One region of the Rhodovulum sp. ES.010 genome, then DNA from elsewhere that is predicted to be linked to it. Evidence: riboswitches for the same ligand, from Rfam matches in the RefSeq annotation. Region 1 holds a riboswitch; the other holds the start of a gene.

Region 1 (4,205 bases):
GGTGCAGATCAGGAAGACGACCAGGAACGCCCCCGGCAGAACCGCGCGCAGCATCGGCCATTCCAGGCGCCGCGCGACCTCCCCCGGCCCGAAGCCCAGGGCGGCGGCCAGCCGGAACCGCTCGGCCGGGATCGCCAGCCAGCCTTGCAGGATCAGCCGGGTCGCCAGCGGCAGGTTGAAGAAGACATGCGCCAGCACGACCCCTTCCAGCCCGTAGATGTCGATGGGGCCGAGGCCGAACACCGCCAGCGCCCGGCTGACCAGCCCGCCCCGCCCGAACACCGCCAGCAGGCCGATGACCGCAACGATCACCGGCAGGATGAAGGGCGCGCCCAAGAGCGTGATCAGCAGCCCGCGCCCCGGGAACCGCCGCCGCGCCAGGGCACGCGCGACCGGCACCGCCAGGGCGACGCTCAGCGCCGCCGAGATCAGCGCCTGTGTCACCGTGAACCGCAGCGCCGCCCAGTCCGCCGGGCCAAGCGCCGCCGCCCCCTCGGCCCGCCAGGCCACCGCGCCAAGCGTGCCCAGCGTCAGCGCCAGCATCACCCCGCCGGCGCCGACCCCGGCCCACACCCCTAGCGGCTGAGCGCGGCGCGCCATGCGGCCATCGCCTCGTCCCGAATGGCATCCGCCTCCCCGGCCGGAAGCAGAAGGGCGGTTTCGGGCCGGATCAGGGTCTCGAACCCGTCCGGCAGGCCGCCCTCGGGCGTCACCGCCGGATACATCCAGTTGGTCGTCGGGATCACCGACTGGAAGGCGTCGGACAGCATGAAGCCGAGGAAGGACCGCGCCAGGTCCGGCTGGTCCGAGCTGGCCACGCGCCCCGCCACCTCGATCTGCATGTAATGCCCTTCCTCGAACGCGGCGGCGGCCTTGGTCTCGTCGCCCTCCGCGATCAGGTGATAGGCGGGCGAGGTGGTGTAGCTCAGCACCATGTCGGCTTCGCCGTCGATGAACATGCCGTAGGCCTCGGACCAGCCCTTGGTGACCGTCAACACATGCGGCGCAAGCCCCGCCCAGATCTCGGGCGCGCGGTCGCCATACGCGGCCTCGACCCAGTAGAGCAGGCCGAGCCCCGGCGTGGAACTGCGCGGGTCCTGGATCACGATCTTCAGATCGTCGGACGCGGCGGTCAGGTCCTCGAAGCTGCCGGGCACGTCCTCCAGCCGGGCGGTGTCGTAGACGAATGCGAAATAGCCCCAGTCATAGGGCAGGAAGGTCTCGTCCTGCCAGTCCACCGGAAGGTCGAGCTCCGGCGGCTCGATCCCGTGGGGCGCGAAGAGCCCGCTCTCCGCGGCCGCCGCGGTCAGGTTGGTGTCGAGCCCCAGCACGACATCCGCCTCGGTGCGCGCCCCTTCCAGCCGCAGCCGCGCCAGAAGCGCGGCGCTGTCGCCGGCCGCCACGAAGCGCAGGTCGCAGCCGCAGACCTCCTCGAAGGCGGCTTCCACCTGCGGCCCCGGCCCCCATTCGGAGACGAAGCTGTCATAGGTATAGACGGTGAGCACGGGGGTTTGCGCCCAGGCCGCGCCGGCGCAGCACAGCCCCGCGGCGATGATCGGAAATCTCATGGTCCTCCTCCTTTGCAGGGGCGGACGGGCAAGGGTGGATGTTCTCCATGGACCTTCCCTCCGCCGGTTCTAACCGGGTCAGGTTCGACGGGTTCGCGCAGGCGCGCATCTCAGCCCCATGGGGCACCCCGAGGTAAGCCGAACCCTAGAGCGCGCCCCCGCCCCGCGCAAGGGAAAGCGCTTGAGGGGGAAGGGCGGCACGGCTATGCCGGAGGCGCTGAGAGGAGAGCCCGCCCATGAGCCTCAACACGTTCGGCCACCTGTTCCGGGTCACCACCTGGGGCGAAAGCCACGGCCCCGCGCTGGGGGCCACGGTGGACGGCTGCCCGCCGGGCGTCGCGCTGGACGCGGGCGCGCTGCAACACTGGCTCGACCGCCGGAAGCCGGGGCAGTCCAAGTTCACCACCCAGCGGCGCGAGGCCGACGCGGTCGAAATCCTGTCGGGCGTGTTCGAGGGACAGACCACCGGCACGCCGATCCAGCTGATGATCCGCAACACCGACCAGCGGTCCAAGGATTACGGCGACATCGCCGAGAAATTCCGCCCCGGCCATGCCGACATCACCTACTGGCAGAAATACGGCATCCGCGACCATCGCGGCGGCGGCCGGTCATCGGCGCGCGAGACGGCGGCGCGGGTGGCCGCGGGCGGCGTGGCGCGGGCGGCGCTGGCGGCGCTTGCGCCCGGGGTCACGATCACCGGCTACATGGTGCAGATGGGGCCGCACGCCATCGACCGCGACCGCTTCGATTGGGCCGAAATCGGGTCGAATCCGTTCTGGGTCCCGGATGCGCAGGCCGCCGCCGACTGGGCCGATTATCTCGACACGCTCCGCAAGGCGGGCAACTCGGTCGGGGCGGTGATCGAGGTCGCGGCCCAGGGCGTGCCCCCCGGCCTCGGCGCGCCGGTCTACGGCAAGCTCGACACCGATCTGGCGGCTGCGATGATGAGCATCAACGCGGTGAAGGGCGTCGAGATCGGCGAGGGCATGGCCGCGGCCGCGCTCACCGGCAGCGCGAATGCCGACGAGATATTCATGGGCGAGGATGGCCGCCCGGCCTATTCCTCGAACCATGCCGGCGGCATCCTCGGCGGCATCTCGACCGGCCAGGAGATCGTGCTGCGCTTCGCGGTCAAGCCGACCTCCTCGATCCTGACGCCGCGCCGGACGATCACGAAGTCGGGCGAACCGGCCGAAATCGTCACCAAGGGCCGCCACGACCCCTGCGTCGGCATCCGCGCGGTGCCGGTCGGCGAGGCGATGATGGCCTGCGTCCTGCTCGACCACCTGCTGCTGCACCGCGGCCAGGTGGGCGAAAACCGCGGGAAGATCGGCTAACGGAACTTCAGCACGACGAAGGCCGCAAAAGCGCGGCGATCGGATTTCGGAACCCTCTGGAAGGCGCTTATCGCCTCCTCGACCCGTTTGATGAGGACAAGCACCTCGCTTCGCGTGAAGCGCGACCCGGGATCGTAATCGGCGCGATGCCGCGCGTCTTGCGCCTCTATGAAGAGAGCCGCGAAATCCTCAACATCCTTCGGGAATCTCTTGATCGTTCCGTTCTTGCATTGGTTCTTGGCCTGACCGTGGTCGATTGCACGATAGGCCTGCAACCAGGCCGGCTGCGAGCGCGCGCTCTTGGTGCTGCCGATGAGCATATCGGCGGTATTCCGGCACATCGCGTGGAAGACCGCATAATAGGCCGTGCTGACTGCGCGTTTCAGATCGGTCTGCCGGGGTTTCCCTGTAGCCTTGGCCAATCGTCTGGCCGTGGCAATGAGATCGGTCGGCTTCAGGCCGCTTCCCCCTCGAAATCAGCCTGTGAGATGAATCGGGTGTAGGGGAAGCGCTCGTCTCCCAAGTCGAAGAGACGAGACCGAAGATGTCTCGTGATCCCTGACAGCTTCGCGGCGTCCAAATCCTTGATTTCGGAGTCGAAGACCACCCTGACGAAGAAGACCTGATCGCCGTCGTGATCTTGCCCTTCTTCGACATCGACCCGTACGATCCTGACGTCCGCAAAGCGGTCACGAACCACTTCCTCGATGGCCTTTGCAATATTTTCCATAGCTTTAGGCCCCGCTCTCCGCCGTGCGCGTCATTTTATAACATGTAAGTCGTCTTGTGAATCCCTCAACGGCCCGTCGTTTTGACGGCGCTGAGCGTCTGCTTCGACAGCTGCACCGCGAGGATGCCGGCCATGATCACCGCCACACCGGCCACGTCCAGCGGCCCCAGCCGTTCGCCCAGCAGGATCGCCGCGATCGTCACCCCGAAGAACGGGCTGAGAAAGTGGAAGGTCGCGGCCCGCACCGCGCCCACCCGGCGGACCAGCAGGAACCAGATCAGCGTCGCGATCAGGCCGGGGAACAGCGTGGTATAGGCGAAGGCCGCGATCAGCTTCCAGCTCCATGTAACGGCCCAGGTCTCGCCGGCGGCCAGGGCCGCGACCTCCAGCGCCGCCGCGCCCATCAGCATCTGCAGCCCCACGATCATCAGAACGTTGCCGCCCGAGGACGCGCTGCGCACGGCAAGCGTGGCGGCGGTCAGCGCGAAGACCCCGGCGATGCACAGCGCCAGCCCGTAGAGGTCCACCCCTTGCGTGATCCGGCTGCCCATGATGATCGCGACACCC
Region 2 (4,205 bases), 630 kb from region 1:
TTCGGCGTGATGACGGCCGCCATCGGCAAGAGCCGCTCGCGCAGCGCCGCCACAGCCTGCGGCTCCAGCAGGCGGTCGCCGCCCTTGGCCACCATGACCGGGTCGAGCACCACCGGCGCGGCAAGCCCCTCCAGCGCCTCGGCCACCGCCGCGACGATCGGCGCGCTGCCCAGCATGCCGATCTTGATCGCGTCGATGCGGATATCCGCGCGGATCACGGCGATCTGGTCGTCGACCATACCGGGATCGGTGAGTGCGACGCCGTGCACCCCTTGCGTGTTCTGCGCGGTCAGCCCGGTGATCGCGGCCATGGCATAGCCGCCATTCGCCGAGATCGCCTTGATGTCCGCCTGGATGCCGGCGCCGCCCGAGGGGTCGGACCCGGCGATGGACAGAATGTTCGGGATCATGTCTGACTCCATGCGTTCAGTAGCGCGCGGGTCGCGGCCTCGGGGTCGGGGGCGCGGCTGACAGCAGAAACGACGGCCATGCCCGCCGCCCCGGCCCGCCGCAGATCGGGAATATCGCCAGGTCCCAGCGCGCCGATGGCCACGGTAGGCACCGGCGCGGCGGCGACGATCCGGGCAAGCCCGTCGAACCCGATGGGCGCGGCTGCATCGGGCTTCGTCGCGGTCGCGTCGTGCACGGGACCTGCGCCGATATAGTCGACACAATCCGGGATCGCGGCGCATTGCCCGAGCGTCTCGATCGACAGCCCCAAAAGCGCGTGTGGCCCGATCCGGTCGCGCGCGGCCCGCGGGTCGCCGTCGCCCTGGCCGATGTGAAGGTCCGCGCCGGTGGCGCGGGCGACCTCCACCCGGTCGTTGACGAAGAGGCGCACCCTCAGAGGCCCCAGTTCGGCCAGCAACGCCTCGGCCAGCCGCGCGATCTCGGAATCCGGAGCGGTCTTGTCGCGGATCTGCACCGCCCAGGCGCCTCCGCGTGCGGCCGCGCGGGCCTGATCGATATGCGACAGCGGCGCGGCAGCGTCGGTGACGACGTAGACCGGCCCGATCATGCCGCAGCCTCGATTCGCGCGCCCGTGTCCACCGCCTCGGGCGTTAGGGCGTGAAGCGCGTCCAGGAAGGCCGGCTGGAAGCTGCCCGGTCCCGCTGCCGTTGCCCCCGCAATTTCGCCGGCCAGACCGAACGCGGCCAGCGCGGCGGCCGTGGCCTCCAGCGTCGGCTGGCCGACGCAGAAGGCCGCGATCACACCGTTCAGCGAACAGCCCATGACGGTGATACGCGGCATCAGCGGGTGCCCGTTCGCCACTCGGAAGGCGCGGGCCCCGTCGGTTACGTAATCCACCGGGCCTGTCACCGCGACCACGCCGCCCGTGCGCGCGGCGAGGTTGCGCGCCGCGGCCTCGGCGGCCTCGACGCTGTCGCCGGCATCCACCCCGCGCGCCGTGCCGCCAAGCCCAGCCAGCGTCAGGATTTCCGAGGCGTTGCCGCGGACCACCGTGGGCCGCAGGTCCAGCAGCCGGTCCGACAGGTCCTGCCGGAACCGCGTCGCGCCGACGCCGACGGGGTCGAAGACCCAAGGGCGCCCCGCACGCGCCATGACATCCGCTGCCGCCTCCATCCCGGCGGCCCAGTCCGCATCGGCCGTCCCGATATTGACCGTCAGCGCATTTGCAAGCGCCGCGAATTCGGCCACCTCGTCGCGTGCATGCACCATCGCGGGCGAGGCCCCGATGGCCAGCAGCACGTTGGCCATCATGTTCATCGCCACGAAATTCGTGATGTTGTGGATCAGCGGGCCCGTCTCCCGCATGTCCGAAAGATAACGTCCGGGGGGTTCCATCGCGCCTCCCATGGCGGGGGGCATGGCGGCCGGATGCACGAGCGGCGCGGCCACCATACAACTCCCTCCGCCGGCATGATCCGGTTCAGGTTCAAAGGGTGCTTCTCAGCCCGCTTTGCGCGGACGCCCCTGTTGCGTACGCCGGACGATGCAGGGCGCGGCCGGGCTTGTCAACCGGGCGCCGCGGCGGGCCGTCCGGCAACGCGCGATTGCCTTTGCCCGCGGAACCTGCTTGCATTCGTCCATGACGGTTGCCCCGAACGACCCCCTGCGCCTGTCGGCGGTCGACATGTCGCCGCGGCTTGGCAAGAAGCGCTATCACGCGGCTCTCAAAGAATTGCAGTTCAGCCTTCGGGCGATCCAGCAGGCCTATCTTTTCTCCGGCGACAGGGCGGTTCTGGTTTTCGAGGGCTGGGATGCGGCGGGCAAGGGCGGCACGATCCGGCGCATCTCGGCCGCGCTCGACCCGCGCAGCTTCAAGGTCTGGCCCATCGGCGCGCCCCGCGACTACTATCTCGACCGGCATTACCTGCTGCGCTTCATGGAGCGGCTCCCGCCGACCGGCGCGATTTCCGCCTTCGACCGGTCGTGGTATGGGCGGGTGCTGGTCGAGCGGGTCGAGGGGCTGACGCCCGACCACCGGTGGAGCGTGGCCTATGACGAGATCCGCGATTTCGAGCGGATGCTTCTGCGCGACGGCACCCGGCTGGTCAAGCTTTTCTTCCACATCACGCCGGACGTGCAGCTGAAGCGGTTCGAGGCGCGGCTGCGCGACCCGCTCAAGCGCTGGAAGCTGACCTACGAGGATTTCCGCAACCGCGAGAAATGGGACCACTACGTCGAGGCGATCGACGACATGCTGGCCCGCACCTCGACCCCGGATGCGCCCTGGCACGTGGTGCCCGCCAACGACAAGCGCTATGCCCGGATTCACGCGCTGCGCCTCGTCGTCGACGCGCTGAGCTACGGGATGACGCTCGAACCGGTCGTCCCCGACGGCAAGGTGCTGGACGCCGCCCACCGTGTTCTGGATGTCGATGACGACCTGATCGCGGATCTTCGCGGCCGAACCGACTAGGTCCGGAGGGCTGCAATCCCCTCGCGCCGCCCGCCCTCTGCCGGCCGCATCGGCGGGCGCGTCTCAGACCGGAATGAGGCTGAGCGCATGGAACAGCCCCGCCGACAGGAGCGCGGCGGCAGGCACCGTGACGACCCAGGCGGCCACGATGGTCATGAAATGCGACCGCCGGACCAGCTTGCGCCGGCGCCGCTCCTCGGCGGCCAGCCGCCTGGCGGGGGGGCGGCTGCGGTTGATCTGGCGGGCGCGGCGTTCCGCATGCCATTCGCGGAAGAAGCCCACGCCGAAGACCGCGCCCACGGCAATGTGGGTGGAACTCACCGGCAGTCCCAGCCAGGATGCGACGATCACCGTGATCGCCGCGGCCAGCGCCACGCAATAGGCCCGCATCGGGTTCAGCTTGGTGATCTGGCTGCCGACGATTCGGATCAGCCTGGGGCCGAACAGCATCAGGCCAAAGGAAATCCCGAAGGCCCCGATGATCATCACCCAGACCGGGATCGCGACCTCGCCCGCGAAGGCGCCGAATTGCTGCGCGTGCACGATCGCGGCCAGCGGCCCGACGGCATTCGCCACGTCGTTGGCGCCATGCGCGAAGGACAGGAGCGCGGCCGAGATCACCAATGGCACCGCGAACAACGTCTTGAGCGACTTGTTGCGGTTTTCCAGGCCGCGGGATTGCCGCCGTATCATCGGGGTCGCGGCGAGATAGCACGCGACGCCGACGCCGAGCCCGATGGTCAGCGCCGTGGGCAGGTCGATTTCGGCCACGCGCTTCAGCCCCTTCAGCGCGAGATAGGCCGCAAACGTGGCCGCCATCAGCCCGATCAGGACGGGCACCCAGGTCCGCGCCGCGGCGATCTTGTCATCGCGGTAGATGATGCGCCACTTGACGAAGGCCAGGACCGCCGCCGCGATCAGCCCGCCCAGCAGCGGCGAGATCACCCAGCTTGCCGCGATCGCTCCCATCGTGGGCCAGCTGACGGCCGTCAGGCCCGCCGCCGCGACACCCGCGCCCAGAACGCCGCCGACCACCGCATGCGTGGTCGAGACCGGCGCGCTGAACCAGGTGGCGATGTTCACCCAGATGGCCGCCGACAAAAGCGCAGACATCATCGCCCAGGTGAAGATCCGCGCGTCCGCCACGCTCGCCGGGTCGATGATGCCCTTGGAGATCGTCGAGACGACGTCGCCTCCGGCGATGAGCGCGCCCGCGCTTTCGCAGATCGCCGCGATCACGATGGCCCCGGTCATCGACAGCGCCTGCGCGCCCACCGCCGGACCCATGTTGTTGGCCACGTCGTTGGCGCCGATATTGAGC

What was found. Region 1 has a riboswitch for thiamine pyrophosphate ahead of thiB (thiamine ABC transporter substrate binding subunit). Riboswitches for the same ligand answer to the same signal wherever they lie in the genome.
Region 2: another riboswitch for thiamine pyrophosphate. It lies ahead of thiM (hydroxyethylthiazole kinase); the one in region 1 lies ahead of thiB (thiamine ABC transporter substrate binding subunit).

Annotation. Positions count from the first base shown of each region.
Region 1 is NZ_FSRS01000001.1:2,570,226-2,574,430, forward strand. It holds gene BUR28_RS12650 (thiamine/thiamine pyrophosphate ABC transporter permease ThiP) at 1-600, opposite strand, end outside; gene thiB (thiamine ABC transporter substrate binding subunit) at 576-1,568, opposite strand; TPP riboswitch at 1,607-1,709, opposite strand; gene aroC (chorismate synthase) at 1,805-2,908, shown strand; gene BUR28_RS12665 (hypothetical protein) at 2,905-3,330, opposite strand; gene BUR28_RS12670 (hypothetical protein) at 3,363-3,638, opposite strand; gene BUR28_RS12675 (DMT family transporter) at 3,704-4,205, opposite strand, start outside.
Region 2 is NZ_FSRS01000001.1:3,197,276-3,201,480, forward strand. It holds gene thiD (bifunctional hydroxymethylpyrimidine kinase/phosphomethylpyrimidine kinase) at 1-410, opposite strand, end outside; gene thiE (thiamine phosphate synthase) at 407-1,018, opposite strand; gene thiM (hydroxyethylthiazole kinase) at 1,015-1,806, opposite strand; TPP riboswitch at 1,852-1,947, opposite strand; gene BUR28_RS15815 (polyphosphate kinase 2 family protein) at 2,051-2,884, shown strand; gene BUR28_RS15820 (inorganic phosphate transporter) at 2,948-4,205, opposite strand, start outside.